Regions from separate parts of the Serratia montpellierensis genome, predicted to be linked through region 3. Evidence: predicted binding sites of a transcription regulator. Region 3 holds the regulator's gene; each other region holds the start of a gene.
The links. Region 3 encodes Fur, which represses iron uptake genes when iron is present. Its sites were predicted from a motif close to ATAATAATGAGAACNACTATCAA; they were not measured.

Region 1 (4,625 bases), on a different contig from region 3:
AGCGAGTAGGCCACGTTCAGCCCCCACAGAATAGAGAAGGTCATCCAGCCGCGGCTCGATTCACGGGCGATGGCGCCCATCACCGAGACGCAAGGCACATACAGCAGCACGAAGATCAGGTAGCTGTAGGCGGAGATGCCGGAGCCGAATTTGCTGCTCATCACGCCCATCGAGCCGACGCCCATCTCGCCGTCGCCCTTGCTGGCTTCGATGGGGTTGGAGAGCACGCTCAGGCTGAAGGTGTTTTTCAGGCCGTCCCAGGTTTCGTTCAGCGCGCCGCCCAGCTCATCGAGCAGGTTGAAGTTGGCGGCGTCGAACGCCTCTTTGTTGATGTGCTCGGCGGTGTACAGCGTGTTCAGCGTGCCGACCACCACTTCTTTCGCCATCGCGCCGGTCACCAGACCGACGGTGGCCTGCCAGTTATCGCTGTGGACGCCCATCGGCTGCAGCAGCGGCGTCAGCACTTTGGAAACTGAGGCCAGCGCGGAGTCGTTGATATTGTCGACCGTCTTGCCGCTGAACGAGAAGCTGTTCAGGCCGCCGATGAATATGCTGGCCACCACGATCACCTTACCGGCGCGCAACACGAAGCCTTTCAGCCGCTGCCAGGTTTGCAGCAGCAGGCTTTTCAGGTGCGGCACGTGGTAAACCGGCAGCTCCATCACGAACGGCGAGGCTTCGCCGCGCATGAGGGTGTATTTGAGCACCAGACCGGTGAGGATCGCCACCGCAATGCCGAGCATGTACAGCGAGAACACCACTCCGGCGCCGTCCTGGCCGAAGAAGGCGGCGGCGAACACCGCGAAGATCGCCAGACGGGCGCCGCACGACATGAACGGCGCCATCATGATGGTAATCAGGCGTTCGCGCTGGGCGTCCAGCGTCCGGGCGCCCATGATGGACGGCACGTTGCAGCCGAAACCGACGATCAGCGGCACGAAGGATTTACCCGGCAGCCCGAGCGCCTGCATCAGGCGGTCCATCACGAACGCCGCGCGCGCCATGTAACCGGAGTCTTCCAGGAAGGACAGGAACAGGTACATCATGCCGATCTGCGGCACCAGCGGCAGCACGGTGTTGATGCCGCCGCCGACGCCCTGCGCCAGGAAAACGGTCAGCCAGTCGGGGAAGTGCAGGGTGTAACCGAGCCACTGAATGCCCTGAATGAAGATCGCCGCCGAGCCGATATCGAAGATCGGCTGCAGCGCGCCGCCGATGTTGATCGCCAGCAGGAACATCAGGTACATCACCAGCAGGAAGATCGGCACGCCCAGCCAGCGGTTGAGAATCACTTTATCCAGCATCTCGGTCAGGCGGTTGGGCATCGCCTGCTGCGAGTTGCTGACCGCGTCGCACAGGGTGGCGATAGACTGGTAGCGCGCGTCGGCGATCACCAGCGCCGGGTCTTCTTGCTGTTGCTGTTGCAATGCCTGGGTAGCCGCAGGCAGCAGCGCGACGGCGGGGCCGGCCAGCCGGTGGCTGTAGATGTCGCCTTCCAGCATCTGCAGCGCCAGCCAGCGGCGCTGTACTGCCGGCAGCGTTTGCGGCATGGCGTCGCTCAGCGTGGCGACCGCTTTCAGCAACAGCGGCGGATAGTTCACCAGCGCCTGCTGTTCGTTGATGTGATGATTGTCGATCATCTGCTTCAGCACGCCGATGCCGTCGGCGCGGGTGGAGACCATCGGCACCACCGGGCAGCCGAGGCGCGCCGACAGCGCGGCGACGTCGATATCGATATGCTGGCTTTTGGCGATGTCGAGCATGTTCAGCGCCACGATGCAGGGAATGCCCAGCTCCAGCAGCTGTAGCGTCAGATAGAGGTTGCGCTCGAGGTTGGAGGCGTCGACCACGTTGATCAGCAGATCGGCGTCGCCGCTCAAAATGTAGTGACAGGCGATCTGCTCATCGAGCGAGGTTTGCTCTGAAATGGTGGTCAGGGAATAGGTGCCCGGCAAATCGACCAGCCGCACGTCGGACTGCGGGGTGGTGAAATGGCCTTCTTTGCGTTCGACCGTCACGCCCGCCCAGTTGCCGACCCGTTGGCGTGCGCCGGTCAGCTGGTTGAACAGCGTGGTTTTGCCGGAGTTCGGGTTACCGATTAAGCCGATGGTGAGTTTTTTCATAGTTCAGCGTGTCGTCTTCAAGGAGAACAGCGCCGGCGCAAGGGCGCGTCGGCAAACGGAGGGCGCGCCGGCTCAGGACTGGCCGTCGAGCTGCAGCAGCGCCAGATCCTTCCTGCGCAGCACCAGGCTGACGCGGCGAGTTTTAATTTCTATCGGATCGCCCAGCGGCGCGACGCGCACCACGTCGAACGAAGAGCCGGGCAGCATGCCGAGCGATAACAGTTTCTGGCGATAGGCCGGCGCAATTTCACCGGAAAAGCCGACGATCTTATACGTGTGTTTAGGTTGAAGCTGCATGTGATTAACCTTCCGGGTGCCGATGAGCATCGGGCTGATGATAATTGGACGTTGCCGGCGAAAATGCCACGCCGTCGGCGGTATTCATCCATAAGGTCATGCAATAAAGTGAGCGCAAATAATAGTAATTATCATTATCGCGTTCAATACAAAAAGTAAGGGTATTGTAACCAATTATTATGGCGGCGACAGTTTTTGATGGCGTTGCCTTGATTAACGACGTTTTACCACCGCTTGCGAGCGGGAACAAATGAGAATGGCGAGTTAAATCAGTTACGTATTTGTAGCCGAGTTTTCTCGTTTGCAAATACCGATGGTTTTTTCCCCTTATTTATTTCCGCCCAAAGGCAATTCAATAACATTATTCCGGCGTAATGCGAGCGGTAACCATTTGTGTTTCGTTCACAATTTGCGAGATGAAATAGGCGTGTTAACGAAGTTGTTAATAAATGGCTGCGGAGAGGATTTTTGTTGCCTGAATAATGGGAGGGCGGTCACGCAGGAACGGGAAATAAAAAGATGACGGTTTATTGAGACGGGTCAAAAAATGCCGCAAGTTTTATTCGTCAGAAAGGGCGGAGCAGGCTCCGCCCTGTCGGTTCCGACTTAGCGTTTCTTACCGAACGCCGCCGCCAGCGCGTCGCCCATGGCGCTGTTGCCGGCCGGCGCCGCGTTGCGCGGTTTGGCCTTGTTGCCGCCCGCCGAACGGTTGGCGTTGTCGCGTGCCTGCGCTGGCGCGTTGCCGCCGCGGCGCGGTGAACCTTCGCCCGGCTGCTCATCCAGACGCATGCTCAGCGCGATGCGTTTACGCTGCAGATCGACTTCCATCACCTTCACTTTGACAATGTCGCCGGCCTTCACCACGGTGTGCGGATCTTCAACGAACTTGTCCGCCAGCGAGGAGATGTGCACCAGGCCGTCCTGATGCACGCCGATATCCACGAAGGCACCGAAGTTGGTGACGTTGGTGACCGATCCTTCCAGGATCATGCCCACCTGCAGATCGTTGAGGGTTTCCACCCCTTCGGCAAAGGTCGCGGTTTTGAACTCAGGGCGCGGATCGCGGCCCGGTTTCTCCAGCTCTTTCAGGATATCGGTAACCGTCGGCACGCCGAATTTGTCGTCGGTGAAATCGACCGCTTTCAGGTTGCGCACTGCCGAAGCGTTGCCCATCAGGTCCTGCAGCGCCTGCTCGGTGGCGGCCAGAATGCGCTGCACCACCGGGTAGGCTTCCGGGTGAACGGTGGAGGCGTCCAGCGGATTGTCGCCGTGGTTGATGCGCAGGAAGCCGGCGCACTGTTCGAAGGCTTTCGGCCCCAGGCGGCTGACTTTCAGCAGCTGTTCGCGGTTGCTGAAGCGGCCGTTCTCGTCGCGCCAGTTGACGATATTTTGCGCCATCATGCGCGTCAGGCCGGCCACGCGGGTCAGCAACGGCACCGACGCGGTGTTCAGATCGACGCCGACGGCGTTCACGCAGTCTTCCACCACCGAGTCCAGCTTCTTCGCCAGCTGGCTCTGGCTGACGTCGTGCTGATACTGGCCGACGCCGATGGATTTCGGGTCGATCTTCACCAGCTCCGCCAGCGGATCCTGCAGACGACGAGCGATGGACACCGCGCCGCGCAGCGACACGTCGAGATCCGGGAATTCCAGCGCCGCCAGTTCGGACGCGGAATACACCGACGCGCCCGCTTCGCTGACGATCACTTTCTGCGCCCGGACCTCACCGAACTGTTTTTGCAGGTCGAGATAGAAGCGCTCGGTCTCACGCGAAGCGGTGCCGTTGCCGATGGCCACCAGCTCCACGTTATGTTTGATGCACAGTGCCGCGACGATGGCGGCGGCTTTGGCCGCTTGCCCGGTGTGCGGGTAGACGGTGTCGGTGGCGACCAGCTTGCCGGTTGCGTCGACCACGGCGACTTTCACCCCGGTGCGCAGGCCCGGATCGAGGCCCATGGTGGCGCGCATGCCGGCCGGCGCGGCCATCAGCAGATCATGCATGTTGCGGGCGAACACGTTGATCGCTTCGTCTTCCGCGCGCTCGCGCACCGTGCCCATCAGCTCGGTTTCCAGGTGCAGCAGCACCTTGATGCGCCAGGTCCAGTTGACCACCGCCTTGCGCCAGGCGTCGGCCGGGGCGTTGTTCAGGCGCAGGTTGAGGTGATTGATGATGATCAGCTCCGCCTGGCTTTCGCGCGGCGCTTC
Region 2 (4,625 bases), on a different contig from region 3:
AAATAATCATTTTCCGGGAGCCTCTGCGGATGAGAAAAAAAACGTTATTGCTGTGCCTGCCTTTGTTATTCACCGGGAACGCGCTGGCGGACGCCGGCGGTTATCAGCTGGAGCAGGTGCTGGTGATGAGCCGCCATAACCTGCGTGCGCCGCTGGCCAACAACGGCAGCGTGCTGGCGCAGTCCACGCCGAAGGCCTGGCCGGCCTGGGAAACGCCGGGCGGCCAGCTGACCACCAAGGGCGGGGTGCTGGAAGTGTATATGGGGCACTATTTCAACGCCTGGCTGAAGCAGACGGACCTGTTGCCGCAAGAGGGCTGCCCGACCGCCGGCAGCGTGTACGTCTATGCCAACAGCCTGCAGCGCACGGTGGCCACCGCGCAGTTCTTCAGCAACGGCGCGTTCCCTGGCTGCGACGTCAACGTGCATCATCAGGACAAGATGGGCGAGATGGATCCGACCTTCAACCCGATCATCACCGACACCGGCGAAGCCTTCAACCAGCAGGCGCTGGCGGCGATGAACGCCGCGCTGGGATCGCTGAAGCTGGACGCGGCTTACCAACAGCTGGCGAAGATCATCGATTACAAGGATTCCGCCGCCTGCAAGACCGACAAACACTGCGACCTGACCAAAGAAGCCAGCGTGATGAGCGCGGTGCCGGGCAAAGAGCCGGGCGTCTCCGGCCCGCTGCGGGTGGGTAACTCGCTGGTGGACGCCTTTATGCTGCAGTATTACGAAGGTTTCCCGATGAAAGAGGTGGCCTGGGGCAAAATCGCCACCCCGCACCAGTGGCAGCAGCTGGCGCAGCTGAAAGACGGCTATCAGGACTCGCTGTTCACCTCGCCGGTGGTGGCGCAGAACGTCGCCAAACCGCTGTTGACCTACATCAACAACGCGCTGCTCGGCGAGCGCAAACCGGACGCGCCGAAGCTGACGGTGCTGGTCGGCCACGATTCCAATATTGCCTCGCTGCTGTCGGCCATGCAGTTCCAGCCGTATCAGCTGCCGCAGCAATACGAGAAAACGCCGATCGGCGGCAAACTGGTGTTCCAGCGCTGGCGCGACGCGCAGAACGACCGTGAATTGCTGAAGATCGAGTACGTCTATCAGTCCACCGAACAGCTGCGCAAGGCGACGCCGCTGACGTTGCAAACCCCGCCGCAGCGGGTGACGCTGGCGCTGAAAGGCTGTCCGATCGACAAAGACGGTTTCTGCGCCTGGAGCGATTTCGAAAAGACCATGAAAGGCATCTTGTAATGCCCGCCCTCTCTCCCGCGCGCGGGGGAGAGGCCTCTCCCCATCCCGGCTAACGCGCCGCCGTGCCGGTCTTAACGCCATTTATTTTGCCCAGGGTCATTGTTGCAGGCCGTTTCGGGGGCTAACATCATCAGCCTGCCTGCTTATCATGGATATCGCCGTTGCCCACTTTTATCCGCAATATCGAATTTTTCACGCCCGACGGCTATCCGGGCCAGGTGGCGCGCTGCCAGTTTGCGCTGGCGGAGTATCGCGACGAGAATTTTCCCGAGGCGGGCTTTGCGCTGCCGGAGCATCTGGCGCGCGCGGTGCCGAAGCGTCGCGCGGAGTATCTGGCCGGGCGTGTTCTGGCGCGGCAGCTGTTGGAGCCGCTCGGTTTTGCCGATTTCACCCTGGCGCGTGGCGAAGATCGCGCGCCGCAGTGGCCGCCGGGCATCGCCGGGGCGCTGAGCCATAATTCGGATACCGCGCTGTGCGCCGTGCACCGCGAGAGCGGGCTGGGCGGCGTTGGGCTGGATGTGGAAACGCTGCTCTCCGACGTGCGGGCGGAGGAGCTGTGGGGGGCGATCGTTTCCCCGGCGGAGCGCGAGACGTTGCTGCGCGAGGCGCTGCCGTTCAATGAACTGCTGACGCTGACGTTTTCCGCCAAAGAGAGCCTGTTCAAGGCGCTTTATCCGCAGGTGCGCTGTTACTTCGATTTTCTCGATGCGCGCATGGTCGCCGTGGATACGCAGCGGCAGACGTTTGTATTAGCGCTGCTTAAGACCTTGACGCCAAATTGCTCCGCCGGCCGCCGGTTTAACGGGCGTTTTTGGCGTGAAGGTGACGACGTCACGACTTTTATTTTCTGTTAAAACACAATAATAACAGTGTGTTATTTCTTGCTGCGTCGTAACGCGGATTTGCCGCAGCGGGCGGAAAGATTCATTCATCGGAGATTGACCCACGATGGGGATCCGGTGTAATTTATCCTCCTTTTATAGCTAATGATAATTATTCGCATAAACATTATCATTGGTAAGGCGCAACAAAGGAGTGGTCTAGTGGCGACACTGACGACAGAAAACCAAACCTTCCCCGGGTTTGTGTACGCCGAACAATCGACCTTTTTGTACCGGTCCGAATTCCGTTCCCTCTCCGCCAGCGGCGTGTTCGAGCGTATCGAGACGCCGGCGTTCGGCGGCGAGCAGGAAGACAGCGCGCTGGCGCAGCATATCCGCCAGGCGCTGGCGCGCGCCAAAGCCGCCGGCCAGGAGACGCCGGTGGTGGTGGGTGCCATTCCGTTCGATACGCGCCGGCCTTCCAGCCTGTACGTGCCTGAAAACTGCCAGTTTGTCGCCAACGACAGCTTTACCCGCGCCGCGCGCCCGATGCTGCAACAGCCGCATCGCCTGGCCGCCTGCACCAGCATTCCGGACGAGCCGCGCTTCAAGCATGCGGTGGCGGAAGCGGTCAGCCGCTTTAAACAGGGCAAACTGGACAAGGCGGTGCTGTCGCGCATCCTCGACATCGAGCTGGAGCAGCCGGTGGCGGGCCACCAGATCCTCAATAACCTGATGGTGCAGAACCCGACCGGTTACCACTTTTCCCTGCCGCTGGCCGATGGCGGCGTGCTGATCGGCGCCAGCCCGGAGCTGCTGATCCGCAAGCAGGGCGGCGAGATCCACACCAACCCGCTGGCGGGTTCGGCACGCCGTCAGGACGATCCGCAGCAGGATCGCCTCGGCAGCGAACGCCTGATGCGCTCGACCAAAGACAAATACGAACACAAGCTGGTGATCGACGACATTCGCCGCCACCTGGCGCCGCTGTGCGCCAGCCTGAGCGTGCCCAGCGGCCCGTCGCTGCTCAGCACCGGCACTATGTGGCATTTGTCCACCCGCATTCGCGGCGAGCTGCTGAACCCGAATCTCAACGTGATGCAGCTGGCCTGCCTGCTGCATCCGACGCCGGCGCTGTGCGGCTTCCCGACCGAGAGTGCCCGCCAGCTGATCGCCGATCTGGAACCGCACGATCGCGGCCTGTTCAGCGGTATCGTCGGTTGGTGCGACGCCAACGGCGACGGCGAGTGGGCGATCGTCATCCGCAGCGGCCTGCTGCGCGGCAACCGGGTGCAGCTGTTCGCCGGCGCGGGTATCGTCGCCGCCTCGACGCCGCAGTCCGAGTGGATGGAAACCGCCGCCAAACTGGGTACCATGCTCAACGCTTTCGGCCTGAACAGCGGCGCGCTGTAGGGCCTCTTTGCGGCGCAGTGCGCGCCGCATCCTATCCTTTTCGCAGGAGATAACGATGAACAACAACATGACCCGGCTGTGCGCCCGGATGGCGGTGTGCGCATGAGCATTCAGATGGATTTCACCGGCAAACGCGTGTGGGTGACCGGCGCGGCGCGCGGCATCGGCGAGCAGATCGCCCGGCATTTTTTGACGCAGGGCGCCGAGGTGGTGGGGTTTGATCGCGAGTTCGCCAATCCGGATCTGCCTTACCCTTGCGTGACGCTGGACATCAGCCGGCCGGAGCAGGTGGAGGCGGTGTGCCGCCAACAGCTGGCGGAGAACCCGCGACTGGACGTGTTGGTCAACGCCGCCGGCATTCTGCGCATGGGCAATACCGAAGATCTGAGCGTGGATGACTGGCATCAGTGCATCAACGTCAACGCCTCGGGGGCGTTTTACCTGTTCCGCGCCGTGCTGCCGCACTTCAAGGCGCAGCGCAGCGGGGCGATCGTCAGCATCGGCTCCAACGCCGCGCATGTACCGCGCGCGCAGATGGCGGCCTACTGCGCCTCCAAGGCGGCGCTGACCAGCCTGAACCACTGCGTGGGGCTGGAAATGGCGCCGTTCGGCGTGCGCTGCAATCTGGTGTCGCCGGGCTCGACCGACACGCCGATGCAGCGCGGCATGTGGCAGACCGACGATGCGCAGCAACGCACCATCGCCGGCTTCCCCGAGATGTTCAAGCTGGGGATCCCGCTGGGCAAAATCGCCCGTCCGGACGAGATCGCCAACGCGGTGTTGTTCCTGGCCTCCGACCTGGCCAGCCACATCACCATGCAGGACATCGTGATCGACGGCGGCGCGACGCTGGCCGCCTGAGTCAGACCCGCTGGCGGCGCAGCAGGTGCTGCGCGCCTTCCGCCGCCAGCAGCAGCACCGCCAGCCAGATCGCCAGATAGGTTGGCCATTCGCTTTGGCTGATGCTCTCGCCGAGCAGCAGCGCGACGATCACCAGCAGCACCGGCTCCACATAGCTCAGCAGGCCGAACAGGCTGAACGGCAGCAGGCGGCTGGCGAGGATGTAACACACCAGCGCCACGGCGCTGATGACGCCGAGCAGCGGAATGCGCCAATACAGCTCGGCATTGAT
Region 3 (15,703 bases):
ATCCTCGCGTTCAATGGCGCAACCCGGTGATGTTCGTGGTGTATATCGGCAGCATTCTGACCACCGCCATCTGGCTGGCGATCCTCACCGGCCAAACCGACGGCGCCGCCGCCTTTACCGGCAGCGTCGCCCTGTGGTTATGGTTCACCGTGCTGTTCGCCAACTTCGCTGAGGCGCTGGCCGAAGGCCGCAGCAAAGCCCAGGCGGAAAGCCTGAGGGGCACCAAGAAAACCAGCTGGGCGAAAAAGCTGGCCGGCCCGCGCCGCGACGGCGCCACGGAGAAAGTGGCCGCCGAAAGCCTGCGCAAAGGCGATATCGTACTGGTGGAAGCCGGCGATACCGTCCCGTGCGACGGCGAAGTGCTGGAAGGCGGCGCCTCGGTAGATGAAAGCGCCATCACCGGCGAATCCGCCCCGGTGATCCGCGAATCCGGCGGCGACTTCTCCTCGGTCACCGGCGGCACCCGCGTGCTGTCCGACTGGCTGGTGGTACAGTGCAGCGTCAACCCGGGGGAAACCTTCCTCGATCGCATGATCGCCATGGTGGAAGGCGCCAAGCGCCGCAAAACGCCGAACGAGATCGCGCTGACCATCCTGCTGGTGGCGCTGACCATCGTGTTCGTCCTGGCCACCGCCACCCTGTTCCCGTTCTCGCAATACAGCGTGGAAGCAGCCGGCAGCGGCAGCGTGGTCACCATCACCGTGCTGGTCGCATTGCTGGTTTGCCTGATCCCCACCACCATCGGTGGCCTGCTGTCCGCCATCGGCGTGGCCGGGATGAGCCGCATGCTCGGCGCCAACGTGATCGCCACCAGCGGCCGCGCGGTGGAAGCCGCCGGCGACGTGGACGTGCTGCTGCTGGATAAAACCGGCACCATCACGCTGGGCAACCGCCAGGCTTCGGAGTTCCTGCCGGCGCCGGGCGTGAAAGAGCAAGAACTGGCGGACGCCGCGCAGCTGGCCTCGCTGGCGGACGAAACGCCGGAAGGCCGCAGCATCGTGGTGTTGGCCAAACAGCGCTTCAACCTGCGCGAACGCGATCTGCAGGCGCTGAACGCCACCTTCGTGCCCTTCTCCGCCCAGACCCGCATGAGCGGCGTCAACGTGCAGGAGCGCATGATCCGCAAAGGCGCAGTGGATGCCATTCGCCGTCACGTCGAATCCAATCAGGGGCACTTCCCGCGGGCGGTGGACGATCTGGTGGAAAGCGTGGCGCGCACCGGCGGCACGCCGCTGGTGGTGGCGGAAGGCGCCCGGGTGCTGGGGGTGGTGGCGTTGAAGGATATCGTCAAGGGCGGCATCAAAGAACGCTTCAATGAGCTGCGCAAGATGGGCATCAAAACGGTGATGATCACCGGCGATAACCCGCTGACCGCGGCGGCGATCGCCGCCGAAGCCGGGGTGGACGACTTCCTGTCGGAAGCCACGCCGGAAGCCAAGCTGGCGCTGATCCGTCAGTACCAGGCGGAAGGCCGCCTGGTGGCGATGACCGGCGACGGCACCAACGACGCCCCGGCGCTGGCGCAGGCCGATGTGGCGGTGGCAATGAACTCCGGCACCCAAGCCGCCAAAGAGGCGGGCAACATGGTCGATTTGGATTCCAACCCGACCAAGCTGATCGAAGTGGTACACATCGGCAAACAGATGCTGATGACGCGCGGCTCGCTGACCACCTTCAGCATCGCCAACGACGTGGCCAAATACTTCGCCATTATTCCGGCGGCGTTCGCGGCCACCTATCCGCAGCTGAACGCGCTGAACGTGATGCACCTGCACTCCCCGGCCTCCGCCATCATGTCGGCGGTGATCTTCAACGCCCTGGTGATCGTGTTCCTGATCCCGCTGGCGTTGAAAGGGGTGAGTTACAAACCGATGAGCGCCGCGGCCTTGCTGCGCCGCAACCTGTGGCTGTACGGGGTCGGCGGCCTGCTGGTGCCGTTCGTCGGCATCAAACTGATCGACCTGATCCTGGTCGCGCTGCACGTCGCCGGTTAACCATTGAGGGAAATGAACATGACGTATTTACGACCTGCGCTGGTGATGCTGATCCTGCTGACGCTGATCACCGGCATCGCCTATCCGCTGCTGACCACCGGGCTGGCGCAGCTGCTGTTTCCAGGGGCGGCCAACGGTTCGCTGCTGTACCGGGACGACAAAGCGGTCGGCTCCGCGCTGATTGGCCAGAACTTTACGCGCGCCGACTATTTCTGGGGTCGCCCATCGGCCACCGGCGATTCGGCCTATAATCCACTGGCCTCCGCCGGCAGTAACCTGGCGGCCACCAACCCGGCGCTGGATAAGGCTATCGCCGAGCGCGCAGCGCAGCTGCGCCAGGCCAACCCTGCGATGAGCGGCCCGATCCCGATCGATCTGCTGACCGCCTCCGCCAGCGGGTTGGATCCGCAGATCTCGATCGCCGCCGCACAGTATCAACTGGCACGGGTCGCGGCGGCGCGTCATCTGCCACCGGAACAGATAGCTAAACTGATCGAAGACAACACCGATCGGGCCACGCCCAACTTCATGGGGGAATCGGTGGTCAACGTGCTGAAGCTGAACCTGGCGCTGGATGCGTTGAAGTAACGCGCCGTATTCAGCATAGTGATAGGGTTCGGCATGCCGAACCCCTTTTTGCTTGGTAACACAAGGAATTGTCATGGTCGAAGAAGAACAGCAGCGCCCCGATCCCGATAGCCTGCTGGCGATGGCCAATGAAAAACCCCGCGGCCGATTGAAGGTATTCTTCGGCGCCTGCGCCGGCGTCGGCAAAACCTACGCTATGCTGCAGGAAGCCCAGCGTTTACGCGCTCAGGGGCTGGACGTGCTGGTCGGCGTGGTGGAAACCCACGGCCGCAGCGAGACCGCCGCCCTGCTCGACGGCCTGACGCTGCTGCCGCAAAAACGCATCCAGCATCGCGGCCGGCTGGTGCATGAATTCGATCTCGACGCCGCGCTGGCGCGCCACCCGGCGCTGGTGTTGATGGATGAACTGGCGCACAGCAACGCTCACGGTTCGCGCCACCCCAAGCGCTGGCAGGATGTGGAAGAGCTGCTGGACGCCGGCATCGACGTGCTGACAACCGTCAACGTACAGCATCTGGAAAGCCTTAACGACGTGGTGGGCGGCGTGACCGGCGTACGGGTGCGCGAAACGGTGCCCGACCACGTGTTTGACGAGGCCAGCGAAGTGGTGCTGGTCGATCTGCCGCCGGACGATCTGCGCCGGCGGCTGCACGAAGGCAAAGTGTATATTCCCGGCCAGGCCGAGCGCGCGATTGAGCACTTCTTCCGCAAAGGCAACCTGATCGCCCTGCGCGAGCTGGCGCTGCGCCGCACCGCCGATCGGGTCGATGACCAGATGCGCGAGTTTCGCGACACCCAGGGGCGCGAGAAAGTGTGGCACACCCGCGACAGCATTCTGCTGTGCGTTGGCCACAACAGCGGCAGTGAAAAGCTGGTGCGCATCGCCGCCCGGCTGGCGGCGCGGCTTGGCTGCCACTGGCATGCGGTCTATGTGGAAACCCCCAAGCTGCACCGGCTGCCGGAAAACCAGCGCCGCGCCATTCTGCGCGCGCTGCGGCTGGCGCAGGAACTGGGGGCAGAAACCGCCACCCTGGCCGATCCGTCCGAAGAACGTGCGGTGCTGCGCTACGCCCGCGAGCATAACCTCGGCAAAATCATCATCGGCCGCCGCAGCGAGCAGCGCTGGAAGCTGCGCGGCAGCTTCGCCGATCGCCTTGGCCGACTGGGCCCGGATCTCGATCTGGTGATCGTGGCGCTGGAGAGCGACACCACACAACCGCCGCCGGGCAAGGAACACGACGGCCGCAGCTTCAATGAGAAATGGCGCATGCAGCTGCGCGGTTACGCGGTCGCAGTCGCGCTGTGCGCGCTGATTACCCTGCTCTCGCAGTGGCTGCTGCCGGGCTTCGATCAGGCCAACCTGGTGATGGTCTATCTGCTCGGCGTGGCGATCGTCGCACTGTTCTTCGGCCGCTGGCCGTCGGTGCTGGCGGCGGTGATCAACGTCGCCAGTTTCGATCTGTTCTTCGTTCAGCCCGAATGGTCGTTCGCCGTCAGCGATATGCAGTATCTGCTGACCTTCGGCGTGATGCTCGCCGTGGGCATCATCATCGGCAACCTGACCGCCGGGGTGCGCTATCAGGCCCGGGTGGCGCGCTACCGCGAGCAGCGGGCGCGTCACCCGTACGAAATGTCGCGCGGGCTGAGCCGTGCGCTGACCGTGGCCGACATCGCCAACACCAGCCGCCACTTCCTCTCCAGCAGTTTCCAGGCGAAAACCGTGCTGCTGCTGCCGCAGGAAGACGGCCGGCTGCAGCAGATGGTCGGCGAGGAAGGCGGGCTGCTGTCGGTAGACGAGGCTATCGCGCGCTGGAGCTTCGACAAAGGCCTGCCGGCCGGCGCCGGCACCGACACCCTGCCCGGCGTGCCTTACCAGCTGCTGCCGCTCAATACCCCCAAGCAGACCTTCGGCCTGCTGGCGATCGAGCCCAACAACCTGCGCCAGCTGATGGTGCCGGAACAGCAGCGGCTGTTGCAGACCTTCGCGGTGCTGATCGCCAGCGCGCTGGAGCGGCTGCACCTGGCGCGCAGCGCCGAAGAGGCCAAACTGGACGCCGAGCGCGAACAGCTGCGCAACTCGCTGCTGGCGGCGCTGTCGCACGATCTGCGCACGCCGCTGACCGTGCTGTTCGGCCAGGCGGAAATCCTCACGCTGGACCTGGCGGCCGAAGGTTCCAATCACGCCACCCAGGCCAGCCAGATCCGCCAGCAGGTGCTGAGCACCACCCGGCTGGTGAACAACCTGCTGGATATGGCGCGCATCCAATCCGGCGGTTTCAGCCTGCGCAAAGAGTGGCAGTCGCTGGAAGAGATCGTCGGCGCCTCGCTGCACATGCTGGAGCCGCTGCTCAGCCAGCATCCGATCGTGGTCGAGCTGCCGCCGGAACAGATCCTGGTCAACTGCGACGGTAGCCTGCTGGAGCGGGTGTTCACCAACCTGTTGGAAAACGCCAATAAATACGCCGGCGCCGAGGCCACCATCGGCATTCGCGCGCGCACGCTACCCGAGTGGCTGGAAGTCGAGGTCTGGGATAACGGCCCCGGCATCCCCGCCGATCAGCTGCAGCTGATTTTCGACAAGTTTTCACGCGGCAATAAAGAGTCGGCAATCCCCGGCGTCGGCTTGGGGTTAGCGATTTGCCGTGCCATTATTGAAGTGCATGATGGCCGCATCTGGGCGGAAAACGGCGCCAACGGCGGTGCCAGCTTCCGCTTCGTGCTGCCGCTGGAAAAACCGCCCGAGATCGACGGCGACGCCTTCGATCTGTAATCAACGCAGGGGAAACGTGAGCATAACGCCAACCAACATTCTGATTGTTGAAGATGAAAAAGAGATCCGCCGCTTCGTGCGCACCGCGCTGGAGAGCGAAGGCCTGCGGGTGTTTGAAAGTGAAACGCTGCAGCGCGGGTTGATTGAAGCCGGCACGCGTAAACCGGATCTGATCATTCTTGATTTGGGCTTGCCGGACGGCGACGGGCTGAGCTACATCCGCGATTTGCGGCAATGGAGCGCCATTCCGGTGATCGTGCTGTCGGCGCGCAACGCCGAAGAGGACAAAATCGCCGCGCTGGACGCCGGCGCCGACGACTACCTCAGCAAACCGTTCGGCATCGGCGAGCTGCTGGCGCGGGTGCGGGTCGCACTGCGCCGCCACTCCGCCAGTCAACAGGAAAGCCCGCTGATAAGTTTTTCGGAAATCACCGTCGATCTGGTGAATCGCCGGGTGCTGCGCAACGACGAAGATCTGCATCTGACGCCGATCGAGTTTCGCCTGTTGGCGGAGCTGCTGGCCAACGCCGGCAAAGTGATCACCCAACGCCAGCTGTTGAGCCACGTCTGGGGGCCGAACTACGTGGAGCACAGCCACTATTTGCGCATCTACATGGGCCACCTGCGGCAGAAGCTCGAAGCCGATCCGGCCCGGCCCAAACACCTGCTGACCGAAACCGGCGTCGGCTATCGCTTCATGCCTTAACCTCGGCGGGCGCGGTTTGCCGCGCCTTTACGCCGCCGGCCCCTTCTTCAATCCGACCATAAATTCTTTAAACGCATCGCGCAGCGGAGCGAACACCGGGTGTTTGCGGTTTTCGATCATCACTTCGGAGAACAGCTTCAATCCTACGGCGAAGGCCGCGCTCTGCTCGGGGCCGAAGTTCAGATCGTCACGCGCCCGGATGCGCTCGACGATGTCGAGAATATCGTCGTGGTTGGTCACTTCAAAACTCAGCGGCGCTTTCTCGACGGGATTGCCCTGGCGATCGCTCAGGGCTTCAACGGTAATAGTAAAACGGTGGCCGGGCATCAGTTCTTCTCCTGCTGCGTGGGTTGAATATGCATTTCGCTTTCGATCGCCGCCACGGCGGTCAGCAACGCGGCGTTGATGCGCTCCACCTGCTGCGGCGTGAGATCGGCGCGCATCACGTTGCCGCGCAGCAGGCTGCGTAGACGGTTCATGGCGTCGTAGATGCCTTCCGCCAGGTTGCCGTGCCGATGATGCTCGCGGCCGGCACCCGCCAGGCGCGCCAGAATGACGTCAACCACCTGTTGATGCTTTTGCAGTTCGCCCTCGCCCGCCGCAGTGATGCGGTAGCTTTTGCGGCCGTTGCCGGTGGTGAGCGGTTCAAGAAAATCCTGCTCTTCCAGCAGCGTCAGCGTGGGGTAAATCACCCCCGGGCTCGGCACATACAGGCCGGATGAAGCTTCCTCAATCGCCTTGATCAGCTCATAGCCGTGGCTGGGCTTGCGCGCCACCAACGCCAGCAGCACCAGGCGCAAATCGCCGTGCTCGAACAGGCGATGGCGCCCGCCGCGGCCGCCGCGCCCACCCCGGCCGTGCTCCTCGCCTTCGCCGCCGAAGTGATGGCGCCCGCCGCGATGACGGCGACCCTCTTCGCATTCATGATGGTGGTGGTGATGCCGGTGTAAACCTAATCGGTGAAACATAGGGTGATACCTCGCTTTAACAGTGAACATCAATACGAGGTTGTTTAGATATATCTAAACAGCATCGATAACGCTAATCTAGATCGATATATCTAAATGCGCAAGCGCGCGCCGATAAAAAGATATATCTAAATTACAGGCATAAAAAAAGCGCTGTAAAAACAGCGCCTTTTATCAATCAAGAAAAGCGATTACTTGGCGGAAGCCAGCACTTCGCTGACGATCTCGACCGCTTCGTGCTCGATCTTCTCGCGGTGTTCCGCCCCGAGGAAGCTCTCACAGTAGATCTTGTAAGCCTCTTCGGTACCGGAAGGACGGGCCGCGAACCAGCCGTTGTCGGTCATCACTTTCAGGCCGCCAATCGATGCGCCGTTGCCCGGTGCGGCGGTCAGACGGGCGGTGATCGGGTCGCCCGCCAGGGTATTGGCTTTGACCATCTCCGGCGACAGCTTGGACAGCGCCGCTTTTTGCGCCGCAGTCGCCGGTGCCTGGATGCGGTTATAGCTTGGCGCACCGAAGCGCTTGGCCAGATCGTCATAGTGATGCTGCGGATTTTCACCGGTTACCGCAGTGATTTCAGCTGCCAGCAGGCACATGATGATACCGTCTTTGTCCGTCGACCACGGTTTGCCGTTGAAGCGCAGGAACGAGGCCCCGGCGCTCTCTTCGCCGCCGAAGCCCAGGCTGCCGTCGAACAGGCCGTCCACAAACCACTTGAAGCCAACCGGCACTTCCACCAGCTTGCGGCCCAGGTCGGCCACCACGCGGTCGATCATCGCGCTGGACACCAGCGTTTTACCGACCGCCACATCGGCGCCCCACTGCGGACGATGCTGGAACAGGTAGTTGATGGCTACCGCCAGGTAATGGTTCGGGTTCATCAGGCCTTTCGGCGTGACGATGCCATGACGGTCGTAATCCGGATCGTTGGCGAACGCCAGATCGAATTTGTCGCGCAGCGCCAGCAGGCCGGCCATCGCCGACTCGGACGAGCAGTCCATGCGGATGATGCCGTCGTGGTCCAGATGCATAAAGCGGAAGGTCTGATCGATGGAATCGTTCACCAGCGTCAGATCCAGCTTGTAGTGTTCCGCTACGCGCTGCCAATAGGCGATGCCGGAGCCGCCGAGCGGATCCACGCCCAGTTTCAGGCCGGCACGCTGGATAGCCGGCATGTCGACCACCTCAACCAGCCCTTCGACATACGGCTGCACCAGATCTTTGGCGTGCAGGTGGCCGCTGTTCCAGGCCTTGTCCAGCGACTGACGCTGAACGCCTTTCAGCTGTTGCGCCAGCAGTTCGTTGGCGCGCTTTTCGATCATCGACGTCAGGTTGGTGTCGGCCGGGCCGCCGTTCGGCGGATTGTATTTGATGCCACCGTCTTCCGGCGGGTTGTGGGACGGCGTAATGACGATGCCGTCGGCCAGCGCACCGCCGCGGCGGTTGTGGCACAGAATGGCGTGCGATACCGCCGGCGTTGGCGTGAAGCCGTTGTTTTCCTGCACGATCACGTCGACGCCGTTGGCGGTCAGCACTTCCAGCACGGAAATGAAGGCCGGCTCGGACAGCGCATGGGTGTCTTTGCCCACGTAGCACGGGCCGGTGGTGCCCTGCTGATGGCGAACTTCGGCGATCGCCTGAGCGATGGCGAGGATGTGTGCTTCGTTGAAGCTGTGGCGTTGCGCGCTGCCGCGGTGGCCGGAGGTGCCAAACTTCACCGCATGTGCGGCATTGCCGGCTTCCGGTTGCAGCACATAGTACTGCGACGTCAGCTGGGCTACGTTGATCAGATCGCTTTGGCGGGCGGGCTGCCCGGCACGTGGATTATTCGCCATCGACATATCTCCCTCATCCCTGTCGGTGACCGGGCAAATACGTCGCGCACGGCCATCATGACGGGCTGTTCGCTAAATTAGACGGTACCGCAAACTTTCTCGATCAGTTCCGCCGGGAACTGCATGGCCTGCATGATGTGTTCGATCATGCTGCGTTTGCGGCCGGTATTGGTATTGGTGATCACCCAGTAAGGGGTGCCCGGTACATGCTTCGGCTTGGTATGCGTGCCGTTGGCCAGCAGGGTCTGCTGATCGCCGGCGAAATAGGTGCGGGTACGGCCGGTCAACGCCTCGGTGGCGGCGGCGAAACCGGCGGCATCGAGGGTATACAGCGTGGACAGCACCAGCATGAAACGGTTGACCGCTTTGTTCTGCTCGGCATATTCATCCGACAGCAGCAGTTCACGCACGGCGCGCACGCGATCGCGCGGACGCTGCGCCGGCGCCGCTTTTTCCAGTTCGGCAGACTGCGACGCACTGGCGGCAGGCAACGCGCGTACCGGTTGCCCGGCGGTGAATTTCAACATGCGGCGTAAAATATCGGACGCGCTTTCACCGATGTGTTGCGTGTGGCTGGCAATATAACGGTAAAGCTCTTCGTCGACTTCAATAGTTTTCATCTTTATCCAATACTGTTTTTTCTACTTAGAACCTGAAGCCAGATCCTGCATTCAAGCCATGGGATTATAAGGTTAAAAGCGCTGGGGCGAACACAACAATGTGCCTCCGGACGGCAAATGCAGACTAATACCTATAGCCGGCACTGCCAAGCCCGCGCCGCGAAAATTCCGCATGATTCATCGTGCGATTCAATCATGATACCCTAATCTGAATCTCTCTCAGTATGAACTTCGCCATGAAATTACATTATCAACTGCTGGCCGCCGAGTCAGACGCGCTGCCGGTGCTGCTGATCCACGGGCTGTTCGGCAATCTGGACAACCTGGGCGTGCTGGCGCGCGATCTGCATAAACAGCACACGGTGATCAAGGTCGATCTGCGCAACCACGGCCTCTCTCCGCGCGCCGACGACATGAACTACCCCGCCATGGCGCAGGATCTGCTGGCGCTGCTCGACGAACTGCAGCTGGAAAAATCGATCGTCATCGGCCATTCGATGGGCGGCAAAGCGGCGATGGCGCTGACCGCCATCGCGCCCGAGCGCGTCGCCAGGCTGATCGTCATCGACGTCGCGCCGGTGAATTACCAGACCCGCCGCCACGACGAGATCTTCGCCGCGCTGAAGGCCGTCAGCGCCGCCGGCATCACCCAGCGCCAGGCGGCTGCCCAGCTGATGCGCGACTACCTGCAGGAAGAAGGCGTGATCCAGTTCCTGCTGAAGTCCTTCCACAACGGCGAATGGCGCTTCAACCTGCCGGTGCTGATCGAACGCTACGAAGACATCACCGGCTGGCAGGAAGTTCCGGCCTGGCCGCATCCGACCCTGTTCATTCGCGGCGGCCTGTCGCCGTACGTGCAGGACAGCTACCGTGCGGATATCGCCCGCCAGTTCCCGCAGGCCCGCGCGCACGTCGTCGCCGGCACCGGCCATTGGGTGCACGCCGAAAAACCGGAAGCGGTGCTGCGCGCCATTCACCGTTTCCTCGACGAAGCCTGAAAAATGCACTTACCTGGCGAAAAAACGCGCTAAAGATAACGGCTTAGCGCGTTTAGCCCGCAGTTAGGCATTGTCGTCGCTCCATCTGCTGGGGTAATATGGCGCGCTATAATTTTGCCACCGCGCCAGCGCGTTCGCGAACGCCGGTTCGGGGGTGAATTTGGGTTAGGGTTTATTGGCCCGAAGTGTGTTAATCGATGCCTCCGGAAGCGTGCGAGCGCTTTTTGATGCAAACTCCCTTGCAGTACCGCTACCTATGGCAAAAGAACAAACGGATCGCACGACGCTGGATCTGTTCGCAGATGAACGCCGTCCGGGGCGCCCGAAAACCAACCCGCTTTCCCGCGATGAACAGCTTAGAATCAATAAGCGCAATCAGTTACGGCGCGATAAAGTGCGTGGATTGCGGCGCGTAGAGCTGAAAATCAACGCGGATGCGGTGGACGCCCTGAACAAACTGGCGGAACAGCGCAACATCAGCCGCAGCGAGCTCATCGAGCAGATGCTGTTGGCGCAACTGGCGGAAGAACAGCCGGAACATTGATCTCTTCGGCCGCACGTGCGGCGCGGCGTTAAGGACAACGCCGGATCGACCACGCTTTTCTTCATTCTCCGGCATCGCATAAATGCGATAAAACCCCGGCGCCACTTTCTGGCATGATACGCATTTACCGGTAAGAGACTGCGCCTGTCGGCGCCCGCCCCGGAGGCGAAAGGCTCTTGCCATGGCATCATTTTAATCGGCGTCAGCGGCGGCAGTGCCGGCGTCGAGTAATGCAATTACTTGAATTTAAAGGTTATACGCGATATGGCTACTGTAGGCATTTTCTTTGGCAGCGACACTGGCAATACCGAAAACATTGCCAAAATGATCCAGAAAATTCTCCAGAAACAGTTTGGCGACGACGTCTCTGAAGTGCATGACATCGCTAAAAGCAGCAAAGAAGACCTGGAAGGGTTCGATATTCTGCTGCTGGGTATCCCGACCTGGTACTACGGTGAAGCGCAGTGTGACTGGGATGATTTCTTCCCGACGCTGGAAGAAGTCGACTTCAACGGCAAACTGGTGGCGCTGTTCGGCTGCGGCGACCAGGAAGACTACGCGGAATACTTCTGTGACGCGATGGGCACCATTCGCGACATCATCGAACCGCGCGGCGCGGCCATCGTGGGCCACTGGCCGACCAAAGGCTACCACTTCGAGGCCTCCAAAGGCCTGGCGGACGACGATCACTTCATCGGTCTGGCGATCGACGAAGACCGTCAGCCGGAGCTGACCAACGAGCGCGTGGACGCTTGGGTCAAACAGATCGTCGAAGAGCTGAGCCTGGCCGATATCGTCGGCTAAGCCCCGGCACTGGCGAAAGGTTGAACAAAGGCCCTGTAAAGTGCATAGTGTGCCCACAGGGCCGTCATCGGCAGCAGGGATTGCTGCGATAGAAGCTACAGATTTGTAACTTCCCACCCCGTCACGGTAGACTGAGATATCGGTTTATCCCATCCATCAAGGCGTTGCATGCAAAACATGCAATAGTGCAATTATATCTTTGTTAACAACCGGCGGTTTCCATTTAGTACAACCGGTTCTATAATGAGACGCATTAACTCTTTGTGCCGACCGATGCCACAGGCGAGTACGCCTCAACTTGATTAGCATAGTAACAGGACTGAATTCGCATGACCGACAACAACATCGCATTGAAGAAGGCCGGCTTAAAAGTCACGCTTCCGCGACTCAAAATCCTGGAAGTACTGCAAAATCCGGAATGCCATCACGTCAGTGCGGAAGATTTGTACAAAAAACTGATTGATATGGGCGAAGAGATCGGGCTGGCAACGGTTTATCGCGTACTGAACCAGTTTGACGATGCGGGCATTGTGACACGTCACAATTTCGAAGGCGGCAAGTCCGTGTTCGAGCTGACCCAACAGCATCACCACGATCACCTGATTTGCCTGGACTGCGGCAAAGTGATCGAATTCAGCGACGAATCCATCGAAGTGCGCCAGCGTGATATCGCCAAGCAGCACGGCATCAAGCTCACCAACCACAGCCTGTACCTGTACGGCCACTGTGAAACCGGTGACTGCCGCGAAGACGAAACGCTGCACGACAAGAAGTAAGCCTGACCGGCTTTGAAAAACCGCCTCACACCGAGGCGGTTTTTTTATGCCCGCCGTACAACGGACAAAAAAATCCCCGGACAAGCCGGGGGAAAATCATGTCATGAAATATCACAATTGCAGCGGCACTGCTACTCCACGTACTACTCTCACTACAACGTCCGCCCTACGCCGACACGCGCGAGCGAACGCCTTCCCCCTTCGTTATACGGCCGCCGCCAGGGCTGCAGGCCGTTGCACCGGGCTTAGACCTTCTCGGCGCGGCTGTAGCGCTTGCCGTCCGGGCTGACCGAACGCACCTGCACCTCACCGGAGATCGCCGGTTTGGCCTTGGCGTCATAGCGCTGCCACTGCTTGCCGCCGTCGGTGGAGTACTCGATGCCCAACCCCGGCAGCGCGATATTCGCCTCCAGCTTGCCGCCCGCTACGCGTGCGCCCGGCACCGGCAGACGGTAAGCGACGCCACCCTTGTCCAGCTTGGCCAGTTCCCGCTGGCCCAGGATATTGGCGAAGCGCAGCCAGTCTTTCTCCAGCGTCTTGGTATCGACAAAGTGGGTTTCCCCGCCTTTGTATTCGCGGCCGGCGCGATAGTCCTGCTCCCAACCGGCGCGGTGCCAGGCGCGTTCTGCCATCGACAGCGCGCGTGGGAAGATCATGTATTCCATCTGCGGGTCGGTGCGCTGAGTTTCGCTCCACAGCTGAGCGGACAGCCCGTAGGCGCCCGGCCACGGCTTGTCGCTCTTGGCGTTGAAGTGGTTGCCGTCGCGGTCGACCGAGGTTTCCGCGTTCTGCGGCATGTTGTCCGGCGCGAAGCTGAACACCTTGCGCTCGTCGCTGAAGCGGGTGCCCCAGTAGTAACCGCGCTCGTCCGGGTTAACCTCGTAAGGGAAGTCCATATAGACGTAGTCCGGGTTGGAGACCACCACTTCATACCCTTTGTTGGCCCAGTCGTTGACGCTATCGAAACCGCCCCAGTACAACGTGTCCCAGAAGTTGACGCCCACGCGCGAGGTGGCGAACGCCTTCGCGCTCTCGGCGTCTTTCAGGCCGTCTTGCCAGGCCTGCATTCTGTCGATGCCGTGCGCTTTCACCAACTTGCTGACCTCTTGGCCAAAGTAGCTCGGCAGGTGCTCCATGTCGGCCACCTTGCCCTCTTTGATCATCGTCTGGCAAACCTGCGACTTGGCCCACGGCTTGTCTTCGTTGCTCTGATCGATGATGCCTTTGCCCGGCTCCGGTTTCGCCTTGTCGGTATAGCCGGCGCCCAGGCGAATGTTTTTCGCTTCGTCGCCGCCGAAGTGCCAGGTCTTGATCGGCTGGCCGGCCTCTTTATGCATCTGGGCGATCTCGCCGATCACCTTGTCGACAAAGCGCTGGGAAGAGTCCAGGCACGGGTTCAGGTAGCTCTGGCGGTTAAAGAACTGCACGGAGGTGGTGTTGGAGGTATCGGTCGGATCCACCAGGCGGAATTCGTTGGCCTCCTGCTCTTTCCCGGCGGCATGCAGCTTTTTATAGCGCGCTTCCATCGAGACCACCGCGGCGCGGGCGTGTGCCGGCATGTCGATCTCCGGGATCACCTCAATCTGGCGCGCCTGAGCGTATTTGATGATGTCGATATAGTCCTGACGGCTGAAGAAGCCGCCGTAGACGTCCGGCCCCTGGCCGTACTGCGGCAGCAGGCAGGTGGTTTCGCTCAGATCGTGGCAGCGCTGGCCGCCGACTTCCGTCAGCTCCGGCAAACCGGGGATCTCGATGCGCCAGCCTTCGTCATCGCTCAGGTGGAAGTGGAATTTGTTGAGCTTGTAGGCCGCCATCTGATCCAGCAGGCGCAGCACCGCGTCCTTCTTATGGAAGTTGCGCGCCACGTCGAGGAAAATGCCGCGATACTGGAAGCGCGGCGCGTCACTGGCGTCCAGCGTGGCGATCTTGCCGCTGCCGTCGCTCGGCACTAACGACAGGATCGACTGCAGCCCGTAGAACACCCCGGCCTGATCGAAGCCGATCACCCGCGCCTCTTTCTTGCCAATGTTCAGCTCATAGGCACCCGGCACCGCCATCGCGCCTTTAAATTTGCCCGGCTGGATGTCGGTTTTGATCGGGTAACCGTTGGCCTGAACCGGCACGCCCAGCAGCGCGAAGCGCTGGTTGACGACGTCCGCCGCCGGCTTAACCAGCGTGCTCAGATCCGGCGATACCCCTTTGCGCAGATCGACGTCCTGCGCGTGAACCTTCACCTGCATCGGCGTCGGCACGATCTGGCCGCGCAGCGCGCCGGCAGGCAGCGTCTGCAGATCGGCATTGCTGACAAAGCGCGAAGCCGGCGTCATCAGAATGTTTTTGTCGTCCTTGGTACGCTTCCACTGGTCGCCGGTGAACGGCGCCACAAACTGGTCCAGGTTTTCGGTGTCGGTATTCGCCAACATTTTCGGCTTGGCGTCGCCGGACGTGGCATACCAGCGCGGCAGGAAGTCGTTTCTGAACAGCTGCCAATATTCGGCGACCACCGGGATTTCCACCGCCTTACCGGCCGGGAAACCGCTGAATTTGGCGGTCGGCTCCAGCTTGTACAGATCGCCGGTGAGGTGAGCGATCTTGAACTGGTCGTTGTCTACCCGCAGGGTCTGGCGCGGGCTGTGGAAATAGATGACCCAGTCTTTGCCGTCGATCGCCTGGCCGTCGTTGCTGAGGGTGAACAACACCCGGTTGCATGAGGCCCAGTCGGCGCCCAGTGCCGCGCAATCCACGCCGTTTTCGCCGGCGCGGTTATCCAGCATTTTCACGTTCAGCTTCAGCTGGCTCAGCTGATCCACTAGCTGTTGATCGGCCATGGCGTTTCCCATGCCGCCCAGGAATCCCATCGTTGCCGTCAACGCGGCTAATGCGCTCAGTTTGAATGCGTTCATGTTCTCGTCCTTCTTAATTATTGTTATCGCGAATTTCTTGCCACAGCTTGCCGCACTTGGCGTCGTAAGCCTGACCGTTACCGCTGTGCACCGCCATAATGCAGTTCTGATAATCCATCACCCGCACCGTTTCCTGCGCGGCGAACTGCTGGTGCTGCTTCTCTTGTTTCAGCACGTTCAGCACCGCCTTACAGGGC

Region 1: feoA (ferrous iron transporter A) is a predicted target of Fur. The motif match lies at 2,539-2,561, and genes of this name have one in related genera.
Region 2: FUU19_RS16080 (isochorismate synthase) is a predicted target of Fur. The motif match lies at 2,246-2,268, and genes of this name have one in related genera.

What each region holds. Positions count from the first base shown of each region.
Region 1 covers NZ_VOSN01000004.1:143,921-148,545, forward strand. The annotation lists gene feoB (Fe(2+) transporter permease subunit FeoB) at 1-2,123, opposite strand, end outside; gene feoA (ferrous iron transporter A) at 2,196-2,420, opposite strand; gene FUU19_RS04810 (Tex family protein) at 3,027-4,625, opposite strand, start outside.
Region 2 covers NZ_VOSN01000013.1:905,841-910,465, reverse strand. The annotation lists gene agp (bifunctional glucose-1-phosphatase/inositol phosphatase) at 30-1,259, shown strand; gene FUU19_RS16085 (4'-phosphopantetheinyl transferase family protein) at 1,421-2,113, shown strand; gene FUU19_RS16080 (isochorismate synthase) at 2,303-3,493, shown strand; gene dhbA (2,3-dihydro-2,3-dihydroxybenzoate dehydrogenase) at 3,596-4,354, shown strand; gene rarD (EamA family transporter RarD) at 4,356-4,625, opposite strand, start outside.
Region 3 covers NZ_VOSN01000005.1:731,981-747,683, forward strand. The annotation lists gene kdpB (potassium-transporting ATPase subunit KdpB) at 1-1,994, shown strand, start outside; gene kdpC (potassium-transporting ATPase subunit KdpC) at 2,013-2,582, shown strand; gene kdpD (two-component system sensor histidine kinase KdpD) at 2,656-5,352, shown strand; gene kdpE (two-component system response regulator KdpE) at 5,369-6,058, shown strand; gene FUU19_RS08935 (DUF3861 domain-containing protein) at 6,086-6,385, opposite strand; gene FUU19_RS08940 (PadR family transcriptional regulator) at 6,385-7,026, opposite strand; gene pgm (phosphoglucomutase (alpha-D-glucose-1,6-bisphosphate-dependent)) at 7,218-8,861, opposite strand; gene seqA (replication initiation negative regulator SeqA) at 8,939-9,481, opposite strand; gene ybfF (esterase) at 9,706-10,479, shown strand; gene ybfE (LexA regulated protein) at 10,736-11,023, shown strand; gene fldA (flavodoxin FldA) at 11,288-11,827, shown strand; gene fur (ferric iron uptake transcriptional regulator) at 12,157-12,603, shown strand; gene FUU19_RS08975 (beta-N-acetylhexosaminidase) at 12,849-15,506, opposite strand; gene chiQ (ChiQ/YbfN family lipoprotein) at 15,520-15,703, opposite strand, start outside.